Regions from separate parts of the Microbacterium cucumeris genome, predicted to be linked through region 2. Evidence: predicted binding sites of a transcription regulator. Region 2 holds the regulator's gene; each other region holds the start of a gene.
What was found. Region 2 encodes LexA, which represses DNA repair genes until DNA is damaged. Its sites were predicted from a motif close to TCGAACANNTGTTCGA; they were not measured.

Region 1: the regulator LexA is predicted to act here: its motif matches at 2,742-2,757, upstream of recA (recombinase RecA).
Region 3: the regulator LexA is predicted to act here: its motif matches at 8,058-8,073, upstream of imuA' (DnaE2-dependent mutagenesis accessory factor ImuA').

The regions. Positions count from the first base shown of each region.
Region 1 is NZ_JBYRIZ020000001.1:717,100-727,128, forward strand. It holds gene miaB (tRNA (N6-isopentenyl adenosine(37)-C2)-methylthiotransferase MiaB) at 1-466, opposite strand, end outside; gene AC3RXZ_RS03590 (regulatory protein RecX) at 550-1,137, opposite strand; gene recA (recombinase RecA) at 1,491-2,540, opposite strand; gene AC3RXZ_RS03600 (DUF3046 domain-containing protein) at 2,825-3,049, opposite strand; gene AC3RXZ_RS03605 (helix-turn-helix domain-containing protein) at 3,059-3,367, opposite strand; gene AC3RXZ_RS03610 (CinA family protein) at 3,530-4,012, opposite strand; gene pgsA (CDP-diacylglycerol--glycerol-3-phosphate 3-phosphatidyltransferase) at 4,009-4,590, opposite strand; gene AC3RXZ_RS03620 (DNA translocase FtsK) at 4,590-7,292, opposite strand; gene AC3RXZ_RS03625 (ribonuclease J) at 7,364-9,040, opposite strand; gene dapA (4-hydroxy-tetrahydrodipicolinate synthase) at 9,110-10,029, opposite strand, start outside.
Region 2 is NZ_JBYRIZ020000002.1:506,139-516,167, reverse strand. It holds gene infC (translation initiation factor IF-3) at 1-486, opposite strand, end outside; gene AC3RXZ_RS09040 (DUF1844 domain-containing protein) at 693-1,079, shown strand; gene AC3RXZ_RS09035 (hypothetical protein) at 1,252-1,650, opposite strand; gene AC3RXZ_RS09030 (SseB family protein) at 1,670-2,482, opposite strand; gene priA (bifunctional 1-(5-phosphoribosyl)-5-((5-phosphoribosylamino)methylideneamino)imidazole-4-carboxamide isomerase/phosphoribosylanthranilate isomerase PriA) at 2,466-3,212, opposite strand; gene hisH (imidazole glycerol phosphate synthase subunit HisH) at 3,327-3,962, opposite strand; gene hisB (imidazoleglycerol-phosphate dehydratase HisB) at 3,959-4,558, opposite strand; gene AC3RXZ_RS09010 (histidinol-phosphate transaminase) at 4,555-5,646, opposite strand; gene AC3RXZ_RS09005 (LysM peptidoglycan-binding domain-containing protein) at 5,681-6,040, opposite strand; gene lexA (transcriptional repressor LexA) at 6,320-7,006, shown strand; gene metE (5-methyltetrahydropteroyltriglutamate--homocysteine S-methyltransferase) at 7,069-9,384, opposite strand; gene AC3RXZ_RS08990 (methylenetetrahydrofolate reductase) at 9,406-10,029, opposite strand, start outside.
Region 3 is NZ_JBYRIZ020000001.1:46,213-56,241, forward strand. It holds gene AC3RXZ_RS00260 (FecCD family ABC transporter permease) at 1-868, opposite strand, end outside; gene fepB (Fe2+-enterobactin ABC transporter substrate-binding protein) at 865-1,863, opposite strand; gene AC3RXZ_RS00270 (hypothetical protein) at 1,971-2,351, shown strand; gene AC3RXZ_RS00275 (error-prone DNA polymerase) at 2,377-5,766, opposite strand; gene AC3RXZ_RS00280 (DNA polymerase Y family protein) at 5,766-7,292, opposite strand; gene imuA' (DnaE2-dependent mutagenesis accessory factor ImuA') at 7,289-8,047, opposite strand; gene AC3RXZ_RS00290 (prepilin peptidase) at 8,181-8,657, shown strand; gene AC3RXZ_RS00295 (response regulator) at 8,676-8,891, shown strand; gene AC3RXZ_RS00300 (CYTH domain-containing protein) at 8,884-9,534, shown strand; gene AC3RXZ_RS00305 (type III polyketide synthase) at 9,610-10,029, shown strand, end outside.

The sequences.
Region 1 (10,029 bases), on a different contig from region 2:
AGACCTCCAGCGACTCCAGGATCTCCAGCTCGGCATCGCCGTTGTGACGGGCGCGCTCCAGCAGACCAGGAAGCGAACCCATGTTGTGCGTGCCGAAGACGACGTCGACCCAGGGCGCCTTGTCGAGCACGGCGTCCTTGTCCATCTGCGCGAGGCAGCCGCCGACGGCGATCTGCATGCCCTCGTGCTTGTCCTTGCGGCTCTTCAGGTGCCCGAGGGTTCCGTAGAGCTTGCCCGCCGCATTGTCGCGCACAGCGCACGTGTTGATGATGACGACGTCGGCTTCTTCGCCGGCAGCCGCCTTCACGTAGCCGGCGCTCTCCAGAGACCCCGACAGCCGCTCGGAATCGTGCACGTTCATCTGACAGCCGAAGGTGCGCACTTCGTAGGAGCGCTGCCGACCGTCGGCGTCGACGGCGGCGGAGGAGGGCGCGATGATCGTCGGCTCGCTGCGCGGAGTAGTCATGATGAACACATTCTACGTTCGACGGATCAGAGCGGACGTGCGCTCCGCGATGCAGACGCAGATCCGCACCGTACACGGGCGGATCAGTCGAATCGGACGCCCGAGGACGGCCGGCCGAACGACTGCTCCGCCATCGCCGTCCGCACCACCGCGGACACCACCGAACCGGAATACCCGCGCCGGGCGAGCTGACCGGACAGTCGACGCTTCGCCGTCTCCGCATCCAGGCGGGTCATCCCGCGCAGTTTCGTGCGCGCGAACTCGAGAGCACGCTCGAAATCGTCGTCCGGAAGCTCTTCGAGAGCGGCATCGGCGATGTCTCTCGGAATGCCGCGCTGAGCCAGCACTCGCGCCAGCGCCACGCGCCCCTGCCCCTTCCGTTCGTGACCGGCGGTGACGAGGTGTCCGGCGAGCAGGGCGTCGTCGAGGTAGCGCAACGAACAGAACTCGTCGATGATCTCGTCGACCTGGGCCTGCGTGATGTGCAGTCCCCGCAGGAAGGTGCTCGCCTCCGCGACCGACATCGATCGCGCACGCAGCTTGCGCACCAGCGCCTCGGACGCCTGGGCGGCGAGCTCGGCCGGATCGGGGACGCCCTCGTCGGTCCCTTCCGACGGCGGCACGCCGCGGCCCGACTCCTCATGCGGTCGCAGGGCGCGTAGGCGCGTCATCGACGCGGGTGCGCGCTCCCCCGCACCGTTCCCCGAGGGATCCGGACGAGCGCCGGCGCGGGAACCGGCGCTCGGATGAGCGGCGGAGCGTCGGCCCCGCGCCGGATGGCGATCGCTCGGGTCGCGGCCCGCGTCCTCGTCATCCCAGGTGGATCGCCAGGTCCCGGACGATTCGTTCCGTGGCGACACGGCGCGGAACGCCGCATCGCCGGACGCAGACGCCTCAGCCTCCGCCCGAGGTGCCCCAGGCCCGTTCTCTCCGGATGCGCTCTCGGTATCCGCGGTCCCGCGGGACCCTCCGAAGAGCGGGATCACGGGGGCGAGGTGCTCCTCGCCCCCGTTCTCACCGTTCATCACGCCGGACGGCGCTGCGCGAGTTCGTCCGCGGCCTCAGGCGCAGCCGCGGCACCGCCGATGCCGAGCTTCTGCTTGATCTGCGTCTCGATCGCGAGCGCGATGTCGGGGTTGTTGATGAGGAACGTGCGCGCGTTCTCCTTGCCCTGACCGAGCTGGTCCCCGTCGTAGGTGTACCAGGAGCCGGACTTCTTCACGATGCCATGCTCGACGCCGAAGTCGATCAGGCTCCCCTCGCGCGAGATCCCGATGCCGTACAGGATGTCGAACTCGGCCTGCTTGAACGGCGGAGCCATCTTGTTCTTGACGACCTTGACGCGCGTGCGGTTTCCGACCGCCTCGGCGCCGTCCTTGAGGGTCTCGATACGACGGATGTCCAGACGGACCGACGCGTAGAACTTCAGCGCCTTACCACCGGCGGTCGTCTCGGGAGAACCGAAGAACACACCGATCTTCTCGCGCAGCTGGTTGATGAAGATCGCCGTCGTCTTGGTCTGGTTCAGGCCACCGGTGAGCTTCCGCAGCGCCTGGGACATCAGGCGCGCCTGCAGGCCGACGTGCGAATCACCCATCTCACCCTCGATCTCGGCACGGGGCACGAGGGCCGCGACGGAGTCGATGACGACGAGGTCGATCGCGCCGGAGCGGATCAGCATGTCGGCGATCTCCAGCGCCTGCTCACCCGTGTCCGGCTGGGAGACGAGGAGCTGGTCGATGTCGACGCCGAGCTTCTTGGCGTAGTCGGGGTCGAGGGCGTGCTCGGCATCGACGAATGCGGCGATGCCGCCCGCGCGCTGGACGTTCGCGATCGCATGCAGCGTCAGCGTGGTCTTACCGGAGGATTCCGGTCCGTAGATCTCGATGATGCGGCCGCGCGGCAGTCCGCCGACGCCGAGGGCGACGTCGAGGGCGATGGAGCCGGTGGGGATGATCTCGACCGGAGCACGCTCGTCGCTGCCCAGTCGCATGACCGAGCCCTTCCCGAACTGGCGGTCGATCTGGGCGAGGGCCGATTCCAGGGCCTTCTCGCGGTCTGCGGGTGATGGCATGACATGCTCCTTCTGCTCGCGCTGCTGCCGCCTGTAGGCTGTCGCGGCCGTCCCCGGCTGGGGCTGACTCTCCGACAAGGCGTATGGCTCTCGGCCATGTCCCCCACGGTAGGCGGGACCTCCGACATCGCGTCGCAGGTACCCGGAAACCGTGGACAAGACGGGGCCGAAGACCACTTGTGCAGAACGATACGCCGCACCTCGAACGGATCTTCGACGACACGCCGATCGGCTTGCCGTTGAAGGCGCACGTCAGATCGAGCGCCCGACCACCAGCCGCGCCGTCAGCGCCGGCGCGGCTCCAGGCGTCCGACGCCGTGCCGGCGCTCGACGGGCACATCCGTCTCCGCGCACAGCGCGAGCCAGATGTCCCGCGGAGGGACACCGGCCTCGAGCGCCTCGGCTGCCGTCCTCGACCCCACCGCGCCGAGCACCAGATCGTTCACCAGCGTCGCCGCGCGTGCGCCGAACTCGACCTCCACGGCGCGGAGGAACTCGCTTCGTCGCATCGCCGCTCGTCAGTGCAGCGAGAGCTCGGGCTCGATCGAGGCGACGAGATCGTCCGGCACGACGTCCGGGAAGACCTGCAGCCCCTCGAGCACCGAGATGCGGTCGCCGACCTCGCGCATGATGGTCGAGATGGGGACATCGAGAGCTTCGGCCACGGAAGCGAGGATCTCGCTCGAGGCCTCCTTCTGACCGCGCTCCACCTCGCTGAGGTAGCCGAGCGCGACGGAGGCCTTGCTGGCCACCTGACGGAGCGTGCGCCCCTTCTGAAGGCGGAAGTCCCTCAGCACATCGCCGATCTCCTGGCGTACAAGAATCATCGGAACCTCCTCTCGTTCCCCGTCGCCGAGTCCGGCGTCGAGCGGATCGCCAGTCTAACCCGACCGGCTGGGGAAAAAACTACCGTTTCACTCTGTGGTTTGGTTGTGAGCGCAGCATCCTGAGCGTTGAACACATAGATGACAACCGCGACGCGGCCCGCGCTATTCCTGCACCGCCCGCAACGCCGCGGAGATGACGGCATCCACGGACTGCCGGCGGATCTCCTCGCGATCCCCGCCGAAGCGGAACGAGAACGACTGCACGCCGTCCGGAGTCGCCACGCCGACATGCACGGTCCCCACGGGCTGGCCGTCGGGCGAAGCAGGGCCCGCGATACCGGTGGTCGAGATGCCGACATCGGCCGGACGCCCCTCGACCGCGACGGCCACCCGCACGCCGTCCGCCAACTGCTCAGCGACCTGCGGATGCACCGGACCGTGCTCGGCCAGCAGATCGGCGTCCACGCCGAGCACCGAGTGCTTCACCGGAGTGGCGTACGCGACCACCGCGCCGTTGAGCACCGACGATGCCCCGGGGACCGCCACGATCGCCGAGCTGACCGCTCCCCCCGTGAGCGATTCGGCGACGCCCAACGTCCACCCGCGCTCGCGCAGCGCCGCCACGAGTTCCGCCGCGACCGTCATGCGCCGCCCTCCGACCGAGCGCCGCGCACCTGCGCCACGACGTAGTCGACACCGCTGACGATCGTGAGGACGAGCGTCGCGTACATCAGGACGACACCGATGCCGGTCCACCAGTCCATGCCGATGAGCTCGTGAAGCGGCAGCAGCCACCAGCCGAGGGCGACGCCCTGGAAGGCCGTCTTGACCTTCCCGAGCCACGCCGCCGCGACGATGTGCTGCCTGGCGACCATGAAGCGGTGCACGGTGATGCCCCACTCGCGGATCAGGATCAGGACCACGATCCACCACGGCCATTCCCCGAGAACGGCGAGACCCACGAACCCGGCTCCGGTCAGCAGCTTGTCCGCGATCGGGTCCCAGAGCTTGCCGAAGTCGCTCACGATGTCGTAGCGCCGTGCCAGGTAGCCGTCGACCCAGTCCGTCGAGATCGCCAGCACGAACAGGACGCCCGCGATCCAGCGCAGGACGAGATCGCTCGCGCCGTAGGTCCCGCCGGCCAGCAGGAGGATGAAGAACACGACCGCCAGCGGGATGCGGGCGACGGTGATCGCGTTGGGAAGCTGCCGGGGGATGGCCATCAGTCGCGCCCCGTGAGGCCCCAGGCGTCCTCATCGCCGTCACCCTCGGCCTCGACGACCGGAAGACCGCGGAACTGCTCCTCGACCGGGTCGAACGCCTCGTCCGCCGGCGTCGCTGCTGCCGGTGCCGTGGCCGGGGCGGGCGGGTCATCGCCGCGCAGCCGCGCGAGCACGGCGGGCAGCTGCTCGGCCGTGACGAGCACGTCGCGCGCCTTCGAGCCCTCGGAGGGGCCCACGATCTCGCGGGACTCCAGCAGATCCATGAGCCGCCCGGCCTTGGCGAAGCCGACCCGGAGCTTGCGCTGCAGCATAGACGTCGATCCGAACTGGGAGGACACCACGAGCTCGGCCGCCGCGAGCAGCAGTTCGAGGTCGTCGCCGATGTCCTCGTCGATCTCCTTCTTCTTGCCCTCCACGGCCTCCGCGACATCCGGGCGGTACTCGGGCCTGGCCTGCGCCGTGACGTGCTTCACGACGGCGTCGATCTCGCTCTCGTTGACCCAGGCGCCCTGCAGACGGAACGGCTTGGAGGAGCCCATCGGGGAGAACAGCGCGTCACCCTGACCGATGAGCTTGTCGGCACCCGGCGCGTCCAGGATGACGCGGCTGTCGGTGACGCTCGTCACCGCGAACGCGAGGCGCGAGGGCACGTTCGCCTTGATGAGGCCCGTGACCACGTCGACGCTCGGACGCTGCGTGGCCAGCACGAGGTGGATGCCGGACGCACGCGCCAGCTGGGTGATCCGGACGATCGAATCCTCGACGTCACGCGGGGCGACCATCATCAGATCCGCGAGCTCGTCGACGACGACCAGCAGGTAGGGGTAGGGCTTGAGCACGCGCTCGCTGCCGACCGGGACCTCCACCTCGCCCGCGCGCACCGCGCGGTTGAAGTCGTCGATGTGACGGAACCCGAACGACGCGAGGTCGTCGTAGCGCATGTCCATCTCCTTCACGACCCACTGCAGCGCCTCGGCGGCCTTCTTCGGGTTCGTGATAATGGGGGTGATCAGGTGCGGGACTCCGGCGTAACTGGTGAGCTCCACGCGCTTCGGGTCGATGAGGACCATCCGCACATCGGCCGGCTTGGCGCGCATGAGCAGGCTCGTGATCATCGAGTTCACGAAGCTCGACTTTCCGGAGCCGGTGGAGCCGGCCACGAGCAGGTGCGGCATCTTCGCGAGGTTCGCGACGACGATGTTACCGCCGACGTCCTTGCCCACGCCGATCGTCATCGGGTGGGTGCTCTTCTGCGCCGCCGGCGACCGGAGCACGTCGCCGAGGGCGACCATCTCCTTGTCGGCGTTGGGGATCTCGATGCCGATCGCGCTCTTGCCCGGGATCGGCGAGAGGATGCGGACATCGTTGGAGGCGACCGCGTAGGCGATGTTGTTCGCGAGCTGGGTGATCTTCTCGACCTTGACGCCGTGACCGACCTCGACCTCGTACTGCGTCACCGTCGGTCCGCGCGAGAACCCTGTGACCTTGGCGTCGACCTTGAACTGCGTCAGCACGCTCGTGATCTGCTCGATCACGCGATCGGTGGCCTCGGAGCGCACGACGGGGGGCGGCCCCTCGGCCAGAACGGACTGCGGCGGCAGATGGTACGGGGCCACGGGCGCCTGCGGGCCGCGCTCCCCCGAACCCTCGGTCCCGAAGCCGTCCAGGCCGGGCAGCTCTCCGGTGTCCCCGGTGTCATCCATGAGCGCCGTGGTCTGCTGCTCGGACAGCATGGCCGTCAGCGCCTCGACGTCCGTGAGGACCTCGGTCGCGGCATCCTGCGGGTCGGCCACGACGACGGCCTGATCGTAGGCGGGCGTGCTCTGAGCCGGCAGGAGCTCGGTGAGATCCTGCGAGCCGACGCCGGAGTCCGGATCCTCCTCGCGCCCGGTCTTGTTGCGACGCCACCAGGGAAGCACGTCCGGGTCGTCGGACTTGTCGGCCTCATCCACGACCGGAAGCTCCTTGGTCGGCTTCTCGGGCCTCTCGGCATCGAACATCCAGGCGTACAGGTCGCCCAGGCGCTGTCCGATGCGGTTCGGCGGGGTCTTGGTGAGGATCAGGATGCTCAGGGCGATGAGCAGGCTGAGGACGACGTACGCGGCGATCGGCGACAGGAAGGCCAGCGGCTCGCCCAGCATCCAACCGAACAGACCGCCCGCGGCGCTCAGCGCCGCCGGTCCGTCGCTGGGGTGCGGTCGCCCTCCCGCGACGTGGCAGATGCCCGCGATGGACAGCACCATCAGGGCGAAGCCGATGCCGATGCGCCCGTTGTCATGCACGGACGACGGATGCCGGAACAACCACCCGGCCAGCAGCAGGAGCAGCACGGGCATGAGGAACGCCTCGCGGCCGACGGCGAACCCCACGCTGTACGCGCTGATGGTCTGAGCGACCTCGTTGCCGATGAAGAACCATTCGTTCACCGCACCCAGGCACGCCAGCAGCAGCAGGAACAGCGGGAACCCGTCCCGTCGGTCGTCCTTCTCGAGCGTCTCCGGGCCGAAGGCGCGGAACAGACCGCCGACGCCGTGCGCCAGCCCGATCCACGCACGTGCGATCAGCGGCGGCCGGTCGGCGTCGTCGATGTACTTCTTCGGTGCGGGCGCGGCCTTCGCGGACGACCGCGACGCCGACTGCCGCTTCGAGCGCGCCGAAGCGCTCTCGGACGCGCGTTCGGACTTCGTGGTGCTCCTGGCCATGTCCTCAACGGTACGGCCGGTGGCCGACATCCGCCCGCAGTGACGCGGCTTTCAGGCCGATCGCGGGCGTGTCACGCCTCGATCACGAGCGGCACGATCATCGGGCGGCGGCGCAGCTTCTGGTTGACCCAGCGGCCGATCGTGCGGCGCACGACCTGCGACAGCGCGTGGGTGTCGCGCACCCCGTTGCCGGAGGCCTCCTTCAGCGCGGCCACGATCTTCGGGACGACGTCCTCGAACACGGCGTCGTCCTCGGCGATGCCCCGGGCGTGGATCTCGGGTCCGGTGATGATCCGGCCGGTCGCGGCATCCACGACGACGATCACGGACACGAAGCCCTCCTCGCCGAGGATGCGGCGATCCTTCAGATCGGCATCGGTGATCTCGCCGACCGTCGATCCGTCCACGTAGACGAAGCCGAGATCGAGCTGACCGGCGACGCGGGCCGCGCCGTCCTTCAGATCGATGATCGTGCCGTTCGAGGCGATGATCGTGTTGTCCTCGGGAATCCCGGTGTCCTGCGCCAGCTTCGCGTTCGCGATGAGGTGGCGGTACTCGCCGTGCACCGGCAGGACGTTCTTCGGCTTGAGGATGTTGTAGCAGTACAGCAGCTCGCCGGCCGCGGCATGACCGGACACGTGCACGCGCGCGTTCGCCTTGTGCACGACGTTGGCGCCGAGTTTGGTCAGACCGTCGATCACGCGGTAGACCGCGTTCTCGTTCCCGGGGATGAGGCTGGACGCCAGGATGACCGTGTCGCCGTCGCCCGGTTCGATGGCGTGGTCGAGGTTCGCCATGCGGCTGAGCACGGCCATGGGCTCGCCCTGGGATCCGGTCGACATGTAGACGATCTGGTCGTCGGGCAGATCACGGGCCTTCTTGTAGTCGATGAGCACGTTCTCCGGGACCTGCAGGTACCCGAGCTGCTCGGCGATCGTCATGTTGCGCACCATGCTGCGCCCGAGGAACGCCACCCGACGGCCGTGCGCTGAGGCCGCGTCGATGACCTGCTGGACGCGGTGCACGTGGCTGGAGAAGCTCGCGACGATGACGCGCCGCGGCGCCTTGCCGATGACCTGATCGAGGACGGGCCCGATCGAGCGCTCGGTCGGGGTGAACCCAGGGACGTCCGCGTTGGTCGAGTCGACGAGGAACAGATCGACCCCCTCCTCCCCCAGCCGGGAGAAGGCGCGGAGGTCGGTGATGCGGCCGTCCAGGGGCAGCTGGTCCATCTTGAAGTCGCCCGTGGCCAGGACGAGGCCGGCGGGCGTGCGGATCGCGACGGCAAGGGCGTCGGGGATCGAGTGGTTGACGGCGACGAACTCGAGATCGAACGGTCCCACCTTCTCCTGCTGACCCTCCTGCACGGTGAGCGTGAAGGCCTTGATCCGGTGCTCCTTGAGCTTCGCCTCGACGAGCGCGAGCGTGAGACCGGAACCGATCAGCGGGATGTCGTTCTTCAGGCGCAGCAGATACGGCACCGCGCCGATGTGGTCCTCGTGACCGTGCGTGAGCACGACGCCCACGATGTCGTCGAGTCGGTCGCGGATGGGCTCGAAGTCGGGCAGGATCAGGTCGACGCCCGGCTGGTGCTCCTCAGGGAAGAGCACGCCGCAGTCCACGATGAGGATCTTGCCCTCGTACTCGAAGATGGTCATGTTGCGGCCGACCTCGCCGAGACCGCCGAGCGGTGTGACGCGCAGGGTCCCTTCCTCGAGAGGTGCCGCTTCAGCGATCGGGATGGACATGCTGTCTCCTCAGTCGGGCGCGTCGCGCGCCCGGGTCGTGCGTCAGGCGCGCTCCGCGCCCGTGTCGTCTCAGCGCGTCGTGCCGTGCACCTTCGGCAGCGCACCGCCGGCGGCCGCGTTGCGGTCGGGGCGGAAGTTCGAGAAATCGGCACCGGGGACATCCCTCACGAGGGCGAGCTCGTCCTCGATGAGGGCGGCCTCCCACTCCTCCGGTCCCACCAGGGGCAGCCGGACGCGGGGGCTCGAGATCCGCCCCAGGCCGTGCAGGATGTACTTGGCCGACACCGTGCCCGGCACATGCGTCATGACGGCGCGCACGAGCGGTTCCAGACGCTTGTGCTCGGCCGTGGCGGTGGCGAGGTCGCCGCGGTTCACGGCGTCCACGATGGTGCGGTACGGCGTCGCCGTGATGTTCGCGGTGACGCCGATGAGGCCGGCGGCGCCGATGGCGAGGTGCGGCAGCACGTTCGCGTCGTCGCCGGAGAAGTACATCAGGTCGGTCTGGTTCAGCACGCGGCTCACCTCGCTGAAGTCGCCCTTGGCGTCCTTCACCGCGAGGATGTTCGGATGCTTCGCCAGCCGCAGGATCGTCTCGTACCGGATCGGCACGCCGGTCCGCCCCGGGATGTCGTACAGGATCACGGGGAGGTCGGTCGCGTCCGCCACGAGGCGGAAATGCGTCAGGATACCGGCCTGCGTCGGCTTGTTGTAGTACGGCGTGACGATCATGATGCCGTCGGCGCCGGCCTTCTCGCTGGCCTTGTAGAGCTCGATCGCGTGGGCGGTCTCGTTGGAGCCGCCGCCGGTGATGATCTTGGCGCGTCCGCCGGAGACGGACTTGCCGACCTCGACGAGCTTGAGCTTCTCGGCATCCGTCAGGGTCGAGGTCTCGCCCGTCGTGCCCGTCACGACGACACCGTCCGCACCCGCGGTGATGACGTCGTCGATGTGCTTCTCGACGGCGGGCCAGTCGACTTCGCCGTCGGCCG
Region 2 (10,029 bases):
GAACTCGGCGACGTCCTCGGCGAACTTGCGCAGCAGGCGCACACCCTGCTCGGGCCGCGACTGCTCGCGTCCGCGGAACAGGATCATGGCCTTGACCTTGTCGCCCGCCTTCAGGAAGCCCTCGGCGCGCTTGAGCTTCGTCGTGTAGTCGTGAGCCTCGATCTTCAGGCGGAAGCGGACTTCCTTGAGGATCGTGTTCGCCTGGTTGCGGCGGGCTTCCTTCGCCTTCTGGGCAGCCTCGTACTTGAACTTGCCGTAGTCCATGATCTTGACCACGGGCGGCTTCGAGTTGGGTGCCACCTCGACGAGGTCGAGGTCGGCTTCCTGCGCAAGGCGCAGCGCCGCCTCGATGCGGACGACGCCGATCTGCTCACCCGCGGGGCCGACGAGGCGGACCTCGGGGACGCGGATGCGCTCATTGGTGCGGGGATCGCTGATGCGGAACTCCTTAGACGATGGTTTCGGCCACCAGGATGCTGTCGGCATCCTGGGCGAAATCAGACTCGTCTCCCACCCGCCGGCATTTCAGACAGCCGGCGGCACCCTGTCTACCGGCTCGTCTTTCGAACGGAGCCGGCGGAGTGCAAGACCCGGTAGCCTGGAACGGCAAGCGCGGGTGGGAAGTGAATCCTCTTTCGTACCGGAACAAAACGTTCCGGAGCCCGGCACAGTCTAACAGAAGGCAAGGCGAAGTGACGACTCAGGCAGCAGGCGACGACCACCGGCACGAGGAGTGGGCGAGGCAGGAGGACGCCGCCACCGCCGCATCCCGGGACATCGCCGATGTCCCTGCCGTCGAGGTCATCACCACCACCGCCGTGCACCTGATGAGCGCGGCGGCCGTCAAGCTCGGCCTCGCCGACGACCCGGACACCCAGCTCGACCTCGACGAGGCGCGCAAGCTCATCAACGCGCTGGCCGGACTCATCACCGCGGGGGCTCCCGAGATCAGCGATATGCACGCCCGCTCGCTGCGCGACGGTCTGCGCTCCCTGCAGCTCGCATTCCGCGAGGCCTCGGCGATCCCCGACCCGATCGGCAAGGGCCCGGGCGAGAAGTGGACCGGTCCGGTCACCTGAGACGCGCCTCCCCCACCCGCTCGTCGAGCGAGCCCCACCCGTTCGTGAGCGAGCGAAGCGAGCCGAAACGCCCCCACCCGTTCGTCGAGCGAGCCCCACCCGTTCGTTGAGCGAGCGAAGCGAGTCGACACGCAGCGGAATAGCCCCCTCGGATCGCCGGCGGGCTCCGAACTCAGCCGCCCAGAACGATGGGATCGGCGATCGAGGGGCCACCGCACGCCTCGGTCGAATGCGTCCAGTCGACGGCGTGTTCGGTCTCGTCGGTCAGCGCGCCCGCCCGATAGACCCGCACCGTGACGTTCTCCGGCGTGCTCAAGTCGATGAAGCCGAACGACCAGGTGTGCTCGTCCGTGGTGACCGTGATCGCCGGAGCATCCGCCTCACTCGAATCAGGCGCCGGCGAGCACGTCGCATTCACGCAGAGCTGCACGAACACGGCATCCCCGACTGCCGTGGCGTCCACCTCGACGACGCTGATCCAGCCGATCGCCGGACATGCCTGCGGTGCGCACCCCGTCGCGGCTGCGAGCATGCCGAGCCCCAGCATCCCGACGGCCATCGCCCTGCGCATGGGTCGACCATAGCGGTCGTCAGACGCTGCGGCGGAGCTTGACCGTCAGGGAGTCCGCGAGCACGGCGATGCGGTCATCGGCTGCCCATCGCTGCGCGAGCCGCGCCAGCACAGCGTCGAGGACCTCGCGCTCCAGTCCGTCCACGAGCTCGAGGATGACGACGAGCTCCGGACCCCGCAGCCGCGCATCCGGGTCGCCCGCGTCGACCGCGACGTCGATCACCGCGAGCTCGTGCGCGACGCTCTCCTGAAGGGCGGCGAACACCTCGGGCGATAGGAAGCTCGGCTCCCACCGCTGCCCCTGCGCCACCGCCCACACCGCCGGTCGCCGGAGCACGAACTCGGTGTCCGACGTCGGGTCCAGCACGATGAGGTCGGTGTCCTCGGCCGACGCCGCCAGTGCCGCCCGGACCGCCTCGACCGGGATCGGCCGTGCCGAGGCATCCCAGTTCCGCATCGCCTCGACCGAGGAGAACACCGGCTGAACGCGGCGGCCGTCCGGTGCCGCGACCGTGACGATGGACAGTTCCTGGGTCTTGTCGACGGTCAGCCCGCTCGGTGCCGTCCCCTCCTCGCCCTTCTCCGCGATGAGGGGGATCAGGACGCGGGCCCGGCGGAACGCGTCGACGACCTCCGCCTGGCTGCCGTCGCCGGCACGGAAGCGCACCAGCGCGTCGAGCAGCGCGGGGTCGGCGGACCCGTCATCCGCGGCGTGCGGATTGGCCTCGAAGCTGCGCCCCTCCCACGGGACCCCGGCGGAATCGCCGGACCCGGACGGAGACGGTCGACCGGCGGGAGCGCCGTGATCGCAGGGGTCAGTCTCCTGCGACATCCAGTGCCTCGGCCAGCGTGAAGGCGCCCGCGTAGAGCGCCTTGCCCACGATGGCGCCCTCGACGCCCAGCGGCACCAGGTCGCGGAGCGCCGCGATGTCGTCCAGGCTAGAGATGCCGCCCGAGGCGACGACCGGCTTCGGGGTGCGCGAGGTCACCTCGCGCAGCAGATCGAGGTTCGGACCGCGCAGAGTGCCGTCCTTGGTGACGTCCGTCACGACGTAGCGGCTGCAGCCGGCCTCCTCGAGGCGGTCCAGCACCTCCCAGAGGTCGCCGCCTTCCTTCGTCCAGCCGCGCGCTGCGAGCGTCGTGCCGCGAACGTCCAGACCGACGGCGACGGCCTCGCCGTACCGGCTGATCACGTCGGCAGCCCACTCGGGGTTCTCCAGGGCTGCGGTGCCGAGGTTGATGCGTGCGGCACCGGTCTCGAGAGCGGCCTCCAGGCTCGCATCATCGCGGATGCCACCGGAGAGCTCCACGTTGACCGAGCGGAACTGCTTGATCACCTTGCGCAGGATGCCCGCGTTCGATCCTCGGCCGAACGCGGCGTCGAGGTCGACGAGGTGGATCCACTGCGCGCCCTGATCGACCCACTCGCCCGCAGCGTCCAGCGGGTCGCCGTAGCTCGTCTCGCTGCCGGCCTCACCCTGGGTGAGCCGCACCGCCTTGCCGCCCGCCACGTCGACGGCCGGGAGAAGGGTCAGACTGGGGGTTGACGCGAAGTCGTTCATGTCGTCCTCGGGTGGGATGGAGGTGCTCCGTTCGCGGGCACGAGACACGAGACTAGTCCGCCGGGCCGTACGGTTCAAAACGATGACGCCGGAGTGACGTCGCCCGACGGTGGATCAGAGGCTGCCGACCCAGTTGCGCAGCAGCTGGATGCCCGCTTCTCCGGATTTCTCGGGGTGGAACTGCGTGGCGGACAGCGGGCCGTTCTCGACGGCGGCGAGGAAGGGCGAGCCGTAGGTGGTCCAGGTCAGCCGTGGCTCAGGGAACGGAGGCATGACCTCGAGCTCCCAGCGCTGAGCGGCGAAGGAGTGCACGAAGTAGAACCGTTCCTGCTCGATGCCGCGGAACAGCACGCTCCCCTCGTCCGGGGTCACGGTGTTCCATCCCATGTGGGGCAGGACCGGGGCGTCGAGCTCCGTGACCGCGCCGGGCCACTCCCCCAGCCCTTCGGTGTCGACACCGCGCTCGACGCCGTGCTCGAACAGCACCTGCATGCCGACGCAGATGCCGAGGACCGCGCGTCCGCCGGCGAGCCGGCGTTCGATGATCTCATCGCCGCCGTGCGCCGCGAGCGCCTCTCGAACCGCAGCGAACGCTCCCACCCCGGGGACGACCAGCCCGTCGGCCTCCAGCGCCGCCGTGCGGTCGCCGGTGAGCACGGCGTCGGCACCCGCGGCGACGAGCGCCTTGACGGCCGAGTGGACGTTGCCCGACTCGTAGTCGAAGACGGCGACGCTCGGGCGGTCGGTCACAGCGCGCCCTTGGTGGACGGGATGCCCGAGACCAGCGGATCCAGGGCCTTCGCCTGACGGAACGCACGGGCGAACGCCTTGAACTCCGCCTCGGCGATGTGGTGCGGGTCCCGACCGCCGAGCACCCGCACATGCACGGTCAGGCCGGCGTTGAAGGCGATCGCCTCGAAGCAGTGGCGCACGAGCGAGCCCGTGAAGTGCCCGCCGATCAGGTGGTGCTCGAACCCGGCAGGCTCTCCCGAGTGAACGAGGTACGGTCGGCCGCTGATGTCGACGACCGCCTGCGCGAGCGCTTCGTCCAGTGGCACGAGCGCATCGCCGTAGCGGGAGATGCCCGACTTGTCCCCCAGCGCCTCCCGGATCGTCTGGCCGAGCACGATCGAGATGTCCTCGACGGTGTGGTGGGCGTCGATGTCGGTGTCCCCCGAGGCGCGGACCGTGAGATCTGTGAGCGAGTGCTTCGCGAACGCCGTCAGCAGGTGGTCGAAGAACGGCACCGAGGTGTCGATCTGGCTCGCGCCGGTGCCGTCCAAGTTCAGGTCGAGTTCGACGGAGGACTCGGACGTGCTGCGGCTGCGGCGGGCGGTGCGACTCATGTGGCCGATTCTATCGAGGCCAGCGCGTCCAGGAACGCCGTGGTCTCGGCCTCGGTCCCGGCCGTGACGCGCAGGTGCCCGGGGATGCCCACGTCGCGCACGAGGATCCCCTTGTTGTAGAGCGACTGCCAGGTCGCCTTCGGATCGGCGACGCCTCCGAACAGGACGAAGTTCGACCACGACTCGTGCGGCTGATAGCCGAGCGCTTCGAGCGTCGCCGTGATCCGGTCGCGCTGCTCGACGATCTCGTCCACCATCGCGAGCATCGTGTCCGCGTTGCGCAGCGCGGCCACCGCGGCAGCCTGAGTGAGCGCGCTCAGGTGGTAGGGAAGGCGCACGAGGCGCAGGGCGTCGATGAACGCCGGATCCGCCGCGAGATACCCGACCCGGGCGCCGGCGAACGCGAACGCCTTGCTCATGGTCCGGGACACGGCCAGTCGCGGTCGGCCCTCGAGAAGAGTCAGAGCGGACGGCGCGTCGCGGGGGGCGAACTCCTGATACGCCTCGTCCACGACGACGATCCCACGAGCCGCGTCGTAGACGGCTTCGACGACATCGAGTCCGAGCGGGGTCCCGGTGGGATTGTTCGGGGTGCAGAGCAGGACGATGTCGGGATCCGCGGACCGGACCTGCTCGGCGGCCTCCTCCGGGCTGATCGTGTGGTCCGGGTGCCGGGTGCCCGCGATCCAGGTGGATCCGACTCCCTGCGTGATGAGCGGATACATGGAGTACGTCGGCGCGAAGCCGAACGCCGTCCGCCCCGGTCCGCCGAAGGCCTGCAGGATGTGCTGCAGCACCTCGTTGGAGCCGTTACCGGCCCAGATCCCGTCAGCCGCGAGGTCGTGGCCCAGGTACTCGGCGAAACTCTCCCTGAGAGCGGTGAACTCCCGATCCGGATAGCGGTTCACATCTCGGAGTGCGACGGCGATGTCGTCGAGGATGTCGCTGGCCACGGCATCCGGAACCGGGTGGGTGTTCTCGTTGACGTTCAGCGCGACCGGCAGCGGGGCCTGAGGGGCTCCGTACGGGGTGAGACCGCGCAGATCGTCGCGGAGGGGAAGGTCTTCGAGGGAAGTCACCCTCCCCATGCTAGCGAGGGCGCGCGAGGCGGAGTGCCGCGGGTCAGCCGGCGTAGGCCGCGGGGATCGCGAGCTCCTCGCCGACCATGAGCACGCCGCCGTCGAGCAGGTTGAGCTGCCGCAGTGCGTCGACGACCTCGCGGGGATCGACGCCCGGGGCGACGTCCTCGGCGATCGACCACAGCGTGTCACCGGGCATGACCGTGACCGTCTCGAACGACGCGGTCACCTCATCGCCGCCGGCGTAGGCGGATCCGCCGCTGAGTGCGGCGAAGGCCAGGCCGATCGCGAGCGGAAGCGCGGCCAGGGCGAGCAGCACGCGACGACCGCGCGCCGTCAGACGCAGGCGCGTGGCGGCTGCGGGGCGACGGATGGACGGTGCCGTGACGGTGATGCTGCTCATGATGCTGCTCCTCGTGCTCTTCTCCCCGGTGGGGCTTTGGCGTAGCGTTCGCATTCCCCGCTCGGCCGGGAGCGGGGGATGCGAAGCTACGTACCGAATGTATCTTCGATTTCGAATCGATGTCAAGTCTTCTTCGAAATCGCATCCTCGGATCCTCCGACACGCTCGAACAGATCTTCCACAAGCCCGGATTCTCGGATACGGTTTCGCTGTAGACACCACACCACGGGCCTCCGACATCGGCGCGGGAGCACCGGACCGGCCCACGAAGGAGCAGCCATGAGCGACGCAACAGCCCCCGGCAGCGAGGCACCGCGCACTCGTCGACGCAAGAGCCTCAGCGCCAAGCAGATGGCGATCCTCGAGGTCATCCAGACCTCGATCGCGCGGCACGGCTACCCGCCCAGCATGCGCGAGATCGGCGACGCCGTGGGTCTCAAGTCGCTCTCCAGCGTCACCCATCAGCTCGGCCAGTTGGAACTGAGCGGCTACCTGCGACGCGACCCGGGCAAGACCCGCGCCATGGAGGTGCTGATCGATCTGCCGGGCACGGGTGTCGAGAACCCCGCGGACGCCGCCCCGCCGGTCGGGGACGCCGCGCTCGTCCCCCTGGTCGGACAGATCGCCGCCGGCGTGCCGATCACGGCGGAGCAGCAGGTCGAGGAGATCTTCCCGCTGCCACGGCAACTCGTGGGCAAGGGCGATCTGTTCATGCTGAAGGTCAACGGCGAGTCGATGATCGACGCCGCTATCTGCGACGGCGACTGGGTCGTAGTGCGCACCCAGAACACCGCCGAGAACGGCGAGATCGTGGCCGCCATGCTCGACGGCGAGGCCACCGTCAAGACGTTCCGCCGCCGCGACGGCCACACCTGGCTTCTCCCCCGCAACTCCGCGTTCGAACCGATCCTCGGTGACGACGCGACGGTCCTCGGCAAGGTCGTGGCGGTGCTGCGCGCCGTCTGATCTCCCGCGAACGACGAAAGGTCCCTCCCGGGCGGGAGGGACCTTTCGTCGTGTAACAGCCGTCAGGCCGGGACGGACACGTCCTCGCGCACGCGCCGGGTCGCCTCGACGATGTTGCGCAGCGACGCGGTGGTCTCGTCGTACCCGCGCGTCTTGAGGCCGCAGTCCGGGTTCACCCACAGCTGCCGGTTCGGGATCGCGGCGGCCGCACGTCGCAGCAGCGATTCGATCTCATCCGTGCCGGGGACGCGCGGCGAATGGATGTCGTAGACACCAGGGCCGATGCCGTGGTCGAACCCGACCTCGGCAATGTCGTCCACGACGTCCATGCGGCTGCGGGCCGCCTCGATCGACGTGACGTCCGCGTCGAGGGCCCGGATCGCGTCGATCACGACACCGAACTCGGAATAGCACAGGTGCGTGTGCACCTGGGTGGCGGCCGCCGCTCCGCCGGTCGCGAGTCGGAACGAGTTCACCGACCAGTCCAGGTAGGCAGGCTGATCGGCCTTCTTCAGGGGCAGCAGCTCGCGCAGCGCCGGCTCATCGACCTGGATGATCGCGATGCCGGCGTTCTCGAGATCCGCGATCTCCTCGCGCAGGGCCAGGGCGACCTGATTCGCCGTCTCCCCCAGGGGCTGGTCGTCGCGCACGAAGGACCACGCGAGGATCGTGACCGGTCCGGTCAGCATGCCCTTCATGTGCTTCTCGGTGCGCGACTGCGCGTACGTCGACCAGGCGACCGTGATGGGCGCGGGGCGGGACACGTCTCCCCACAGGATCGACGGGCGCGTCGCCCGCGAGCCGTAGGACTGCACCCAGCCGTTCTCCGTGACGGCGAATCCGTCGAGGTTCTCGGCGAAATACTGCACCATGTCATTCCGCTCGGGCTCGCCGTGGACGAGGACATCCAGGCCGAGCTCCTCCTGCAGCGCAACGACACTGTCGATCTCGGCCCGGAGGAAGTCCTCGTACTCGGCCTCGGTGATCTCCCCGCGGGTGAAACGGGCACGGGCACGGCGGATGTCGCCGGTCTGGGGGAAGGACCCGATTGTCGTCAGCGGCAGAGCCGGCAGTCCGAGCGCCGCCTCCTGAGCCGCCTCTCGTTCCGGATACGAGACCCGCGCGAAGTCGGCATCCGAGAGCGAGCGCTCGCGCACGGCGCCGTCGCGGACGCCCGGAGCCGACAGCCGGTCGGCGAGCGCCGCGGATGCCGCGTCGAGGTCGGCTTGGATCGCTGCGCGTCCTTCGCCGAGACCTCGTGCGAGCGTCACGACCTGCGCGACCTTCTGGTCCGCGAAGGCGAGCCACGACACCAGGCGCTCGTCCAGCTTCGACTCGTCGGCGACGTCGTGCGGGACGTGCAGCAGCGAGGTCGACGTGGCGGCCGCGACCCGAGCGGCACCCAGGGCGCGCAGCTCCCCGAGCGTGCTGAACGCCGCAGCGAGGTCGCCGCGCCAGATGTTGTGGCCGTCGATCACGCCGCCGACGAGGATCTTGTCCTCCAGCCCCGCCGCGGCGGCCGGAACCGAACCGCGCACCAGGTCGACGGCGATCGCCTCGACCGGCGCAGCGGCGAGGACCGGGAACACGGCGTCCAGGGCGGCGTAGGGCGCCGCGACGAGGATCGACGGGCGGTCGGCCGCCCCTCCCAGGACCGCCAGTGCGCGCTCCGCCGCGGCAGCCAGCTGGTCGGTGGATGCGGGCAGCGACTCGCTGACGAGCGCGGGTTCGTCGAGCTGGACCCACTCCGCTCCGGCTGCGCGCAGGCGGCCCAGGAGCTCGACGTAGACGGGAAGCACGTCCTCGAGGCGCGACAGCGGGTCGAAGCCCTCCGGCGCGTCGTCCGACGCCTTGGCGAGAGCGAGCAGCGTGACCGGACCGACAACGACGGGGCGGGTCACGAACCCGGTGGATGCGGCCTCGGCGACCTCTCGGACGAGACGGTCGCTGGAGAGGGAGAAGGACGTCTCCGGTCCGATCTCGGGGACGAGGTAGTGGTAGTTGGAGTCGAACCACTTGGTCATCTCGAGAGGGGCGCGGTCTCCCTCGCCTCGGGCGACCGTGAAGTACGCGGGCAGCCCGATCGTGCCGTCTGTCTCACGGAGGTCCTCGAAGCGCGCCGGGATCGCGCCGACCGTGATCGCGGCATCCAGGACCTGGTCGTAGTACGAGAACGACTCCGGGATCGCGGAGTCGTCGCGCCCCAGTCCCAGCGACGCGAGGCGCTCACGGGTCGCGGCACGCAGGTCCGCGCTCGTCGCCTCGAGCTCCTGCTCGTCGATCCGGCCGGCCCAGAACGCCTCGACGGCCTTCTTCAGCTCGCGACGGCGCCCGATCCGGGGGTAGCCGAGGATGGTGCCCTCGGGGAATGCGGTCATGGTGGGTCCTTTCAGAGGGGGCTAGCGGTGAAGCGCGGGAAGGATGTCGGCGGATTCGAGGACGTCCAGCACGGTCTCGTGCTGGTTGAACGCGTACAGGTGCACGCCGGGGGCTCCCCCGGCGACGACCTCGCGGGCCAGATCCGCCGCCCAGTCGACGCCGATCCGCCGGCGTCCTTCGACGGTCGGCTCGACTTCGAGGGCGACCTGGAGCTCCCCCGGGATCTCCTCTCCGGTCAGCTCCAGCACACGCGCCAGCCGGGCGGGCGAGGTGATCGGCATGATGCCGGGGAGGATGGGGATCGTGACGCCGGCGCGCCGGGCGCGCTCGACGAACGCCAGGTAGTCGTCCGGGTGGAAGAACAACTGCGTGATCGCGAACGTGGCGCCGGCCGCCTGCTTGGCCAGCAGGGCCTCGACGTCCTGCGTGCGGTGCGTGGAACGGGGGTGACCCTTCGGGAAGGCTGCGACGGCGATGCTCACCTTGCGCCGGGGCGCAACGCGGGCGGCTCCCGGGATGCCGGGGACGGGCGACTCCTCGTAAGGGGCGCGCTCCGCCTGCACGCGGTCGATCAGCTGCACCAGCTGGGCCGCGCTCTCGAGGTCCCCGAGGAACGGCTGCTCCTGCCCGGCGGGCGGGTCGCC
Region 3 (10,029 bases), on a different contig from region 2:
CGAGGTGGGGCGCGGCGAGTCCGAGGAAGGCGATCGGTCCTGCGGCGGCCGTGGCCGTGCCGGCCAGGACGATGACCACGATGCCGGCGAGCGCCCACACCCGTCCAGGGCTGCCGCCGAGGGAGCGGCTGAGATCCTCGCCGAGCAGGGCGGAGTCCAGCGGGCGCGCCAGCACCAGCGCCAGCAGGAGTCCGGCGGCGGCGAGCAGCCCGATCGAGGCGAGCACCTCGTACCCGCGGCCCGCGAGCGAGCCGACCATCCAATGCCGGTAGCGGTCGAAGACCTGATCGGGACTGTTGACGAGCACAAGCTGGGTGAGCGCTCCCAGCACGACCGTGAGCGCGGCGCCGGCGAGCACGAGCCGGACCGGGTTCGTGCCGCGGCGCACGCCGCCCAGGAGGTACACGGCGACGCCGGCGACGGCGGCTCCGACCAGTCCGAGCCACATGTACCCGGACACGTCGGTGATCCCGAAGAAGGCGATCCCGACCGCGATCGCCACCGCGGCCCCGGCGTTCACGCCCAGGATGCCGGGTTCGGCCAGCGGATTGCGGGTCAGCGCCTGCATGACGGCACCGGCGACGCCGAGGCACAGGCCGACGACGACGGCGAGCAGTGCGCGCGGGATGCGCTGGTGCACGACGAGCAGGTGCTCCGAGTCGGTGGGGTCGAACGAGAACACGGCGTTCCAGGTGCTCTCGAGAGAGATGTCGCGGGTGCCGACGCACGCGCTGACGAAGACGCCCACGGTGATGAGGACGAGAAGGACGATGAGGCCGATCCGGCGTCGGGCGGATCGAGGGGATTCGGGGCGCATGACAGCGCGGACGGCACCGGGCAGAGGACCCGATGCCGTCCGGTGGATCACTTCGCGAAGGTCGCGACGATGCCGTCGACGATCTCGGTGGCCGAGTACTTATCGATGCGGAACGAGTTCAGGCCGAGCCCGTGCACCTGTCCGGCCTGAACCGACGGCAGGTTCGCCAGCACCGGGTCATCCGCGAACGCCTGGGCGCCCGCGTCGTCCTGACTGAGGATGAAGGTCGTATCGGCGGTCAGCTCGGTGAGGTTCTCGTAGGAGGCCCACACGAAGTCCTCGCGCAGGGCGTCCTGCGTGTGCCACGCAGTGTCGGGGTCCTCGATCGTGAAGCCGAGGGAAGCGAGCAGCTCGCCCTGTGCCGAACCGGCGCGCGCGATCGGGTTGCTCTCGCCGGCGCCGTTGTAGGAGATCACGTTGGCGAGTCCCTCGGGGACGGTGATCCGATCCGCCGCGTCCGCGACGTAGGCGTCGAAGTCGGCGACCGTCTGCTCCGCCTCGGCCTCGAGTCCGGTGGCCTCACCGAGCTCGGTGGCGAGCTCCTGCCAGGTCTGCCCGCCGTAGTCGACGACGATGGTGGGGGCGATCTGCTGCAGCTCGGCGACCTGGTCGGCGACGGAGTCGGCGCCCGAGGCCGAGACGACGATGAGGTCCGGCTCGTAGGCGTAGACGGCCTCGAGGTCGACATCGCCCGCGGTCCACAGGTTCGCGACCTCGCGCTCCTCGGCGACGTCGGCCCACTGGGCGAAGAACTGGCCGTTGCCGGCGGAACCGGACGCCACGACGGGCGCGTCGAAGGCCAGCAGCGTGCCCGCGACCGACACCGATGTGGACACGATGCTCTCGGGCTGCGCCGGGATCTCGGTGGTGGTGCCGTCGGCGTTCTCGAAGGTGCGCGGCCAGCCGGAGTCGGACGACTCCGACTCGGACGGCGCGCTCTCCTGCGCCTCGGTGGCGGACGTGCAGCCGGCCAGGGCGATGGCGCCGGCGGCGAGCAGGGCGGCGCCGGTGAGAAGGCGGGAGCGCTGGGCGAACGCGTGAGGCATGGGTGTTCCTTTCGGGAGCAGGAGGGGATGGTGGTAAGCCTAACCTAACCATTGTCTGATCTGTCAATCCGAGTGCGCTCCTCGGGTGGAGTTCCTAGAGTGGTGTCATGGACAGAACGCTCGTGCTGGCGGCATCCGCACCGATCCCGGTCGGCCACCGTGTCGAGGTCGCCGAACAGCTCGATCTCGTCGGCGGGACGAGCGCGGTGGTCGCGATCACCGATCTCGAGACCGGCGTGCGGTATCAGCGCGCCGAGGAGCCGTCCGGAGAGCTCTCGGTCTGGCAAGGGGTCGTGCTCACCACGACCGTCACCTCGACGGCGGACGGTCCGCGCACGGCCATGAAGATCGATGCCGTGCGCAGCGGTGCGGCGGGCGCGGACATCGCTCTGCGCGATGCGGATGCCGCAGCGGACGCGGCCAGGGCGGAAGCCGACCGCTGGGGGTCGGACCCGTTCCCGGAGAGCGAGCCGGATCGCTTCTGGTGAGGTGACGCAGCGCTTCTCCTCGACGTCACCGGAAGTCGCGCGAGCGGTGCTCGATGCCGGTGCGGAGGTCCTCGAAGGCGTCGGCGAGCACGTTCACGACGCCCTCGGTCGACCGTTCCAGGATGCCGCGCACGATGAGTGCCGGCGAGTCGCGGGCGATGCGCTGATACCTCTTCCAGACCCCCGGCGAGCAGACCACGTTGACCAGACCGTGCTCGTCCTCGAGGTTGAGGAATGTGATGCCGGATGCCGTCGCGGGGCGCTGCCGATGGGTGACCAGGCCGGCCACCTCGATGCGGCGACCGACCTCGTGCTCGGGCAGCCGTGCCGAGGCGAGGACCCCCCGTTCGTCCAGCTGCGCGCGGAAGTGCGCCAGAGGGTGGTCATCTGTGGCGATGCCGGTGGCCCAGAGATCGGCGGACAGGCGCTCGTACCCGGTCTGGTCGGGGAACAGCGGCGGCTGCACGGCGATCACGGTACCGGGGAGATAGCGGGCGCGGTCCTCGGCGGCGTTCCCCGCCAGCCACACCGCCTCCCGGCGCTTCAACCCCATGCTCTCGAAGGTCCCGGCCGTCGCCAGCGCCTCCACCTGCGCCGCCGTCGCATCCGTCCGGCGCACCAGGTCGTTGAGGTCGCGGAACGGACCGTTCTCCTCGCGTTCGCGCACGATCCTCTCGGCGAACGGCACCCCGATGCCGCGGACGTCGGAGAGTCCCAACCGGACGGCCGACCCGCCGTCACGGCGATGGGCTGCCGACTCGTCCGGCGCCGAGCGGTCGAAGCGCACCGCGGCAGCCGGATCCCCGTCGATCAGGCACGACGCCAGGCCGGTGGGCCCACGGTCATCGCCGAGGGGCTCGAGCGACGCCTGCGCCTCAGAGGCGTGCAGGTCGGGCCTGCGCACCTCGACGCCGTGCCGGCGCGCATCCGAGGTGAGCGTCGCCGCCGAATAGAAGCCCATCGGCTGGGAGCGCAGGAGTCCGGCCAGGAAAGCGGCCGGATAGTGCAGCTTCAACCATGAGCTCGCGTACACGAGCAGCGCGAACGACAGCGAATGCGATTCGGCGAAGCCGAAGTTCGAGAACGCCTGGATCTGCGCGTAGATCCGATCGGCGCTCGCCTCGTCGAGCCCGTGGCGCGCCATGCCGGCGTACAGCTTCTCGCGAATGCGCTCGATCTTCTCGAGTCCGCGCTTGGACCCCATCGCCCGGCGCAGCAGGTCGGCCTCATCGGCCGTGCAGTCGCCGAGGGTCGTCGCCATCTGGATGAGCTGCTCCTGGAACACCGGGATGCCCAGCGTGCGATGCAGGATCGGCTCGAGGGCCGGGTGGGCATAGGTGACCTCTTCGTCCCCGAGCTTGCGGCGCACGAACGGGTGCACCGCGCCGCCCTGGATCGGGCCGGGACGGATGAGGGCGATCTGGATGACGAGGTCGTAGAACTCCCGCGGCTGCAGACGCGGGAGCAGTCCCATCTGCGCCCGGGACTCGACCTGGAACACGCCGATCGAATCGGCCCGGCACAGCATGTCGTACACCGCAGGCTCCTCCTTCGGGAGGGACTGCAGCGTCCATCGCTCCCCGGTGGCCGCGGCGACGAGGTCGAAGCAGTGCTGCAGAGCGGCGAGCATCCCCAGGCCGAGCAGGTCGAACTTCACCAGCCCCATCCACGCCGCGTCATCCTTGTCCCACTGGATGACCGTGCGGTTCTCCATCCTGGCGTGCTCGACCGGCACCACCTCCCCGACCGGACGCGCGGTGAGCACCATGCCGCCGGAGTGGATGCCGAGATGCCGGGGAGCCTTGAGCAGGTCCGCCGCGTACGCCAGCACCGGTGCGGGGATGTCATGCCCCTCGGCAGGCTGCAGATCGGCGCCCCAGCCCTCGACCTGCTTGGACCAGGCGTCCTGTTGACCGGGGGAATGCCCCAGCGCTCTCGCCATGTCGCGCACGGCGTTCTTCGGACGGTACTGGATGACGTTCGCCACCTGCGCGGCGCGCTCTCGTCCGTACTGGTCGTACACCCACTGGATGATCTCCTCGCGGCGGTCGGAGTCGAAGTCCACGTCGATGTCCGGCTCCTCCTCCCGCGTGGTGGCGAGGAAGCGCTCGAAGGGGAGGCGGTACAGGATCGGGTCGACGGCGGTGATCCCGAGCAGATAGCAGACCGCGCTCGCCGCGGCCGATCCCCGTCCCTGGCAGAGGATGCCGCGCCGTCGCGCCTCGGTCACGATGCCGTGCACGATGAGGAAGTACCCCGGAAAGTCCTTCTCCTCGATCACGTTCAGCTCCCGCTCGATGCGTGCGCGGCCGTCGTCGTCCAGTCGGGGATAGATCCGGGGGACGGCTCCCCAGACCAGCTCGCGCAGGTGACCCATGGGGGTCTGCCCGTCGGGGAACGTCATCCGCGGAAGAGCGGGCCTGGCGCGGCGCAGCTCGAACGCGCTGTCGCGGGCGATGGCGAGCCCGTGGCTGATCGCGCCGGGGAATCGGCGGAAGCGCTCGGTCATCTCCGCCCCGCTGCGCAGATGCGCCGAACCGTGCACGGGCAGCCAGCCGTCCAGCTCGTCCATGCCTCGGGTGGCGCGCACCGCGGCGACGGCCTCGGCCATGCCGACGCGCTCGGGCACCGCGTAATGCACGTTGTTCGTCGCGACCACCGGCAGCCGCTCGGCGCGGGCGAGGTCGGCCAGGGCGTCGTTGCGGCTCGAGTCCCTCGGGTCGCCGTGGTCGATGAGCTCGACCGCCACATGATCCCTGCCGAACAGATCGACGAGGCGGCGAACCGGGGTGACGGCGTCACCGGCGGCGAGTCCGCGTCGCACGGCGCCCTTGCGGCATCCGGTGAGGATCGTCCAGTGCCCGTCGGCGCTCGCGGCGAGCTCGTCGAGGTCGTAACGGGGACGACCCTTCTCGCCGCCTCGCAGCTGGGCGCGGGTGATCGCTCCGGAGAGACGGTGGTACCCGTCCATCCCGCGGGCGAGGACCAGCAGATGCTCGCCGACCGGGTCCGGGGCACCCGTGCGCGGTGCCGTGAGGTTCAGTGAGAGCTCAGCGCCGAACACGGTCTGCACGCCGAACCCGCCGACGTCGGCGGCCTCCGCGAAGCGCGCCGCACCGTAGAAGCCGTCGTGGTCCGTGATCGCCAGGGCGGTGAGCCCGAGCCGCTCGGCCTCGAGGAGCAGATCCTCGGGGGAGGAGGCGCCGTCCAGGAAGGAGAACGTGGAGTGCGCGTGCAGCTCGGCGTAGGGAACGGCGTCCTTCGGACGGGTGACCGCGATCGGCGGGTCCGTCCGCCGCTTCCGGCTGGTCGGACCGGGATCGGGGCGAACCGGGACGCCCGCGGGCGGCTCGCGGGCGCTCAGGGTCTCCTCCAGCTCGCGCCAGCTCATGCCCGGATGGTTCTGCCAGCCCATCAGGCGTACCTCCCCTCGGCCCACCAGGCCTGGTCCTCCCACAGCACGAGCCAGGCGCGCTGCGCCTCGTCGACGATCTGGAAGCGGTGCGCGCTGTGCGCGGCATCCGGATCCCAGCCGTGCTCGCGCAGCGGCCAGGGACCGGCCCAGGACAGCACAGGGGAGTCCGCGATGAACGCCGGTGCCGCCGACATCCGCCCCCGCGCGTCGACGGAGGGGATCGAATGGTCCGCCGCCGCGACGGCGATGGGGCGCGGCGGAGTGAAGACCTCGGCGGGGTGCGGGGCAGGCAGGCTTCCCGGCCAGGGCAGGGCAGGGTCGCGTTCGAGCGGAGCCCGATCTCCCCAGGGCTGCAGCTGCTGACGATCGGCCATCCGCCTCCCGCCGATGATCATCGGCGTCACGACGCCGCGGTGGCCGAGCAGTGCCTGGACGCGGGAGACCGCATGGTGCAGCCGCTCTTCGGGCCCCTGGCCGAACAGGCCGGGCTGGTGGTTTCGGGAGTCGTCCGTGCGGGTCGGGATGATCCGCACGGACACGATCCCGGCGGGGACGCGATCGGAGTCATCCGGTCGCGCGGGGCGGAGCGTCTCCAGCTGCCAGCGGACCCGGTCGACGAGGTCGGCCGCCTCGAAGCAGGTCGGATGCATCCACACCCGGGACGAGACGGCGCCGTCGTCGTCGGTGAACTCGATGCGCACCTCGGTGCAGACGAGGGAGGCGTCGGCCAGACCTGCGAAGACGGCGTCCGCGGTCTGCCGCACGGCGAACGCCACCTGGTCGGCCTGGCCGAGCGGCGTCTCGAACACCACCTCGCGCGAGAGCTCCGGTGGAGGGGAGCCGGTGGGGAGGGGACGGGAGTCCGCTCCCGCCGCGAGGGCGTGCAGGCGCACGCCGCGCTCGCCGAAGCGGTCGCGGATCATGCCCTCGTCGAGCCGGGCGAAGTCGGCGAGCGTGCGCACTCCGAGCCGGTCGAGCAGGGCGGTGATCTCTCCGTCTCCGAGGACCTGCACCGGCAGCGGTGCGAGGAAGGAACGCGCGCCGCCCGGAGGCACGACGAAGGCGGGGTCGGCCAGTCGCGCCGCCTGTTCGGCGGTGAACAGGCCGTCGGCGACGCCCGCCCTCGCCCCGGGATGCCCATGGTCCGCGAGCACGCCGATGAGCACGCTCGCGGCCTCGACCTCTCCGCCGTAGTACCGGGCAGCTCCGCGAGCGCGGAGGGCGGCGAGTCCGGGGCGCAGCGGCTGGACACCGGGGACCTGCTCCTCGAGCAGCCGCAGCACGGGGAGGAAGGCGCTCTCATCGCGCAGCGGATCCGCGTTCAGCAGGCGCAGCGCAGGGGAGCGGGACTGGGCCAGGCGGCGGCGCTGACCGCGGCGCACCCCCTGTGCGCGCGCCTCTGCGGAGCAGGCGACGATCGTGTTCGCCTGCACGACGGCCACCGGACCGTACGGCGGTGGGGCGCCGACCGCCGCGCGCACCGGCCAGTCCGGCAGCCACAGCACGAGATGTCGGGGAGGCATCATCCGGCGACCGCCCAGTGCTCGGTGCCGGTGCCCTCGTCGGCCGGCAGACGCAGCGGCGCCACCGGACGCAGCGCGGCGGGGGCGGCATCCACCCGCCCCAGCGCACCGGGAAGCCGCACCCGGATGCGCCGGGGCGTCTCCAGTCGGCGGGATGTGGAGCTGAGCGTGACCGTGCGGTCGGCCAGCAGACCCCAGCCGTCGCCGAGGCCGTGCCATTCGGTCTCCTCCACCCGCAGCGTCGCCTCGCTCTGCGGCCATCGGGCGGTGACCAGGAGCGTGCAGGCGCGATCGCGCAGGCGTGCGTTCATGCGCTGGATGTCGGCATCCGACACCCGGCTGCGCGGATGGACGGCGATGAGGGGGACGACCTCGGACAGCGCAGAGGCCACGGTGAGCCAGCGCGGACCGGGATCCGGCACGAGGATGAGCCGCGACAGCTCGACGCCGAAGCCCGCCATCGCCTCGATGCCGAGGGTGGGCATGCCGATGACGGCGCACCAGGACCCCTTCTGCGACGGAGCGGAGAGCAGGGCGCCCAGCAGGCTCGGAGACGGCATGAGGGAGTAGGCGGCGCCGGTGCGCAGCCCGTCGTCGGGCAGCAGCCCCTCCAGTGCGGGGTCGATGGGGAGGAGGGGGACGTCGCTGCGCCGACGCTGCATGCGCGAGATCTCGCTGCGCAGGCGGTGCAGCTCCTGCGCGCGGGAGGGGGTGCTCTCGGCGTGCAGAGCGGTCGGGGCGGAGAGTGCGATGCCCATGGAACCATCCTCGAAGATATCTACTAATAAATCAAGTGATGCCCTGAGGCTAATTCGGACATCGGACATCCGGGTGCCCGGAGTTGTCCACAGGCCGGAAACGCCCGGCTCCCCGATCGAATAACCTTCGGACATGTCTTCGCCGTCCGTGCACGATGCGCTCGTCGTCGTGGCGCACGCGGGGCTGATCGGCGTCGGCATCTGGCTGATCGTCGTCGACGCGCGCACCCACCGCCTGCCGAACCGGATCGTCCTTCCCACCGGCGGCGCACTCCTCGTCCTCGTGGGCATCGAGGCGCTCGTCACGGGGGAGGCATCGGTGCTCCTGCGCTCCCTCGCCGGCCTCGTGATCCTCGGCGGCGTCTACGCCGTCATGCATCTCGCCGGCGGAGGCGTCGGCGGCGGCGACGTGAAGCTGGCGGCCGTGATCGGACTCGTCCTGGCGTGGCACGGCTGGCAGACGCTCCTGATCGGCGCGGCGGCGGCCTTCGTCCTCGGCGCGCTCTACGTGCTCGTCCTGATGACGCTGCGCCGGGCGCAGCGCAGCACCCGCATCGCCTTCGGCCCGTGGATGATCGTCGGGGCGGCATTGGGCGTCGCCGTGGGGTGAGGGGTCTATGGTGAACTCATGGCACTCGCACGACTCCACGGCGGCCCGCTGGACGGGCAGATCCTTCCGCTCGAGGCGGACGCCGACGACAAGCTGATCGTCCCGTACAGCGAGACCCAGGTGGTCTACACCCGGCGCGGCCAGCCGCAGAACACCGGCCAAGACGACGGGCCCACCGAGGTGGACTACTGGTACGAGGAGTCCCTCGAGGACCTCAATCCGTCGGATGACTGAACCACGGCGGACGGCCGGCGCCTCGGCCGGATCCGAGCCTTCGCGCGCCGTCGAGGTCGAGCGCAAGTACGACGTCGACCCGGGCACGCCGCTGCCCGCCTGGGAGGACATCCCCGGCGTCGACGTCGTCACGGCGGGGGAGCATCGCGCCCTCGACGCCCGCTACCTCGACACCGCGGATGCCGCGCTCGCGCGCGCCGGCGTCGCACTGCGCCGCCGGACGGGCGGACCCGACGCGGGCTGGCACATCAAGGGTCCGCGCGACGGCGACGGGAGAGTGGAGATCGGCTGGCCGCTGGGCGAGGGCGACGAGGTCCCGGACGCCGTGACCGCGGCTCTCGCACGCTGGACCACCGAGCCGCTGATTCCGCTCGCCCGGATCGAGAACGCGCGCACGGCCTACCTGCTGACCGGACCGGCCGGAGTCGTCGCCGAGTTCGTCGACGACGACGTCCGCGCGACGGATCTGCGGCAGGGCACGCAGCGCTCCTGGCGCGAGTGGGAGTTCGAACTGGGACCCGCTGCGCCCGCCGATCCGGCGGGGAGGGAGCTCCTCTTCGCGGCGGCCGAGCGGGCGATCTTCGCCGCGGGCGGACGGCACGCGGCATCCGGATCCAAGCTCGCGCGCGCCCTCGGATTCTGACGCGGCCCGATAGTCGCACCGGGAAGCGCTGACAAGCCCCTGGTGCTGGGCGGCCCGACGTGCCAGCGTGTGCTCATGAGCGCCTACCTCCGAGTGCCGCAGACCGTCCTTCCGCAGACACCGCTGGATCAGGAGCAGGTGCGCGACGTCTTCGCAACCCAGCCGGAACGGGATCGCCGTGCCGTGCGGATCGTGAACGCCTCGTTCACCGGCTCGGGCATCGACACCCGTTACACGGCGATCGCCGAGCTGGGCGCCGAGTACGACGGAGAGGCCACGTTCTACGATCGCTCGTCGAACCTGCTCCTCTCGCCAGGCACGGCCGAGCGCAACGAGCTGTACGTCCGCGCGGCCACGCCGATGTTCGTCGAGGCCGCCCGGCAGGCGCTGGACGCCTCCGACGACATCCGGCCGGAGGACGTCACGCACCTCATCACGGTGTCCTGCACCGGCTTCCACGCGCCGGGGCCGGACTTCCAGATCGTGACGCAGCTG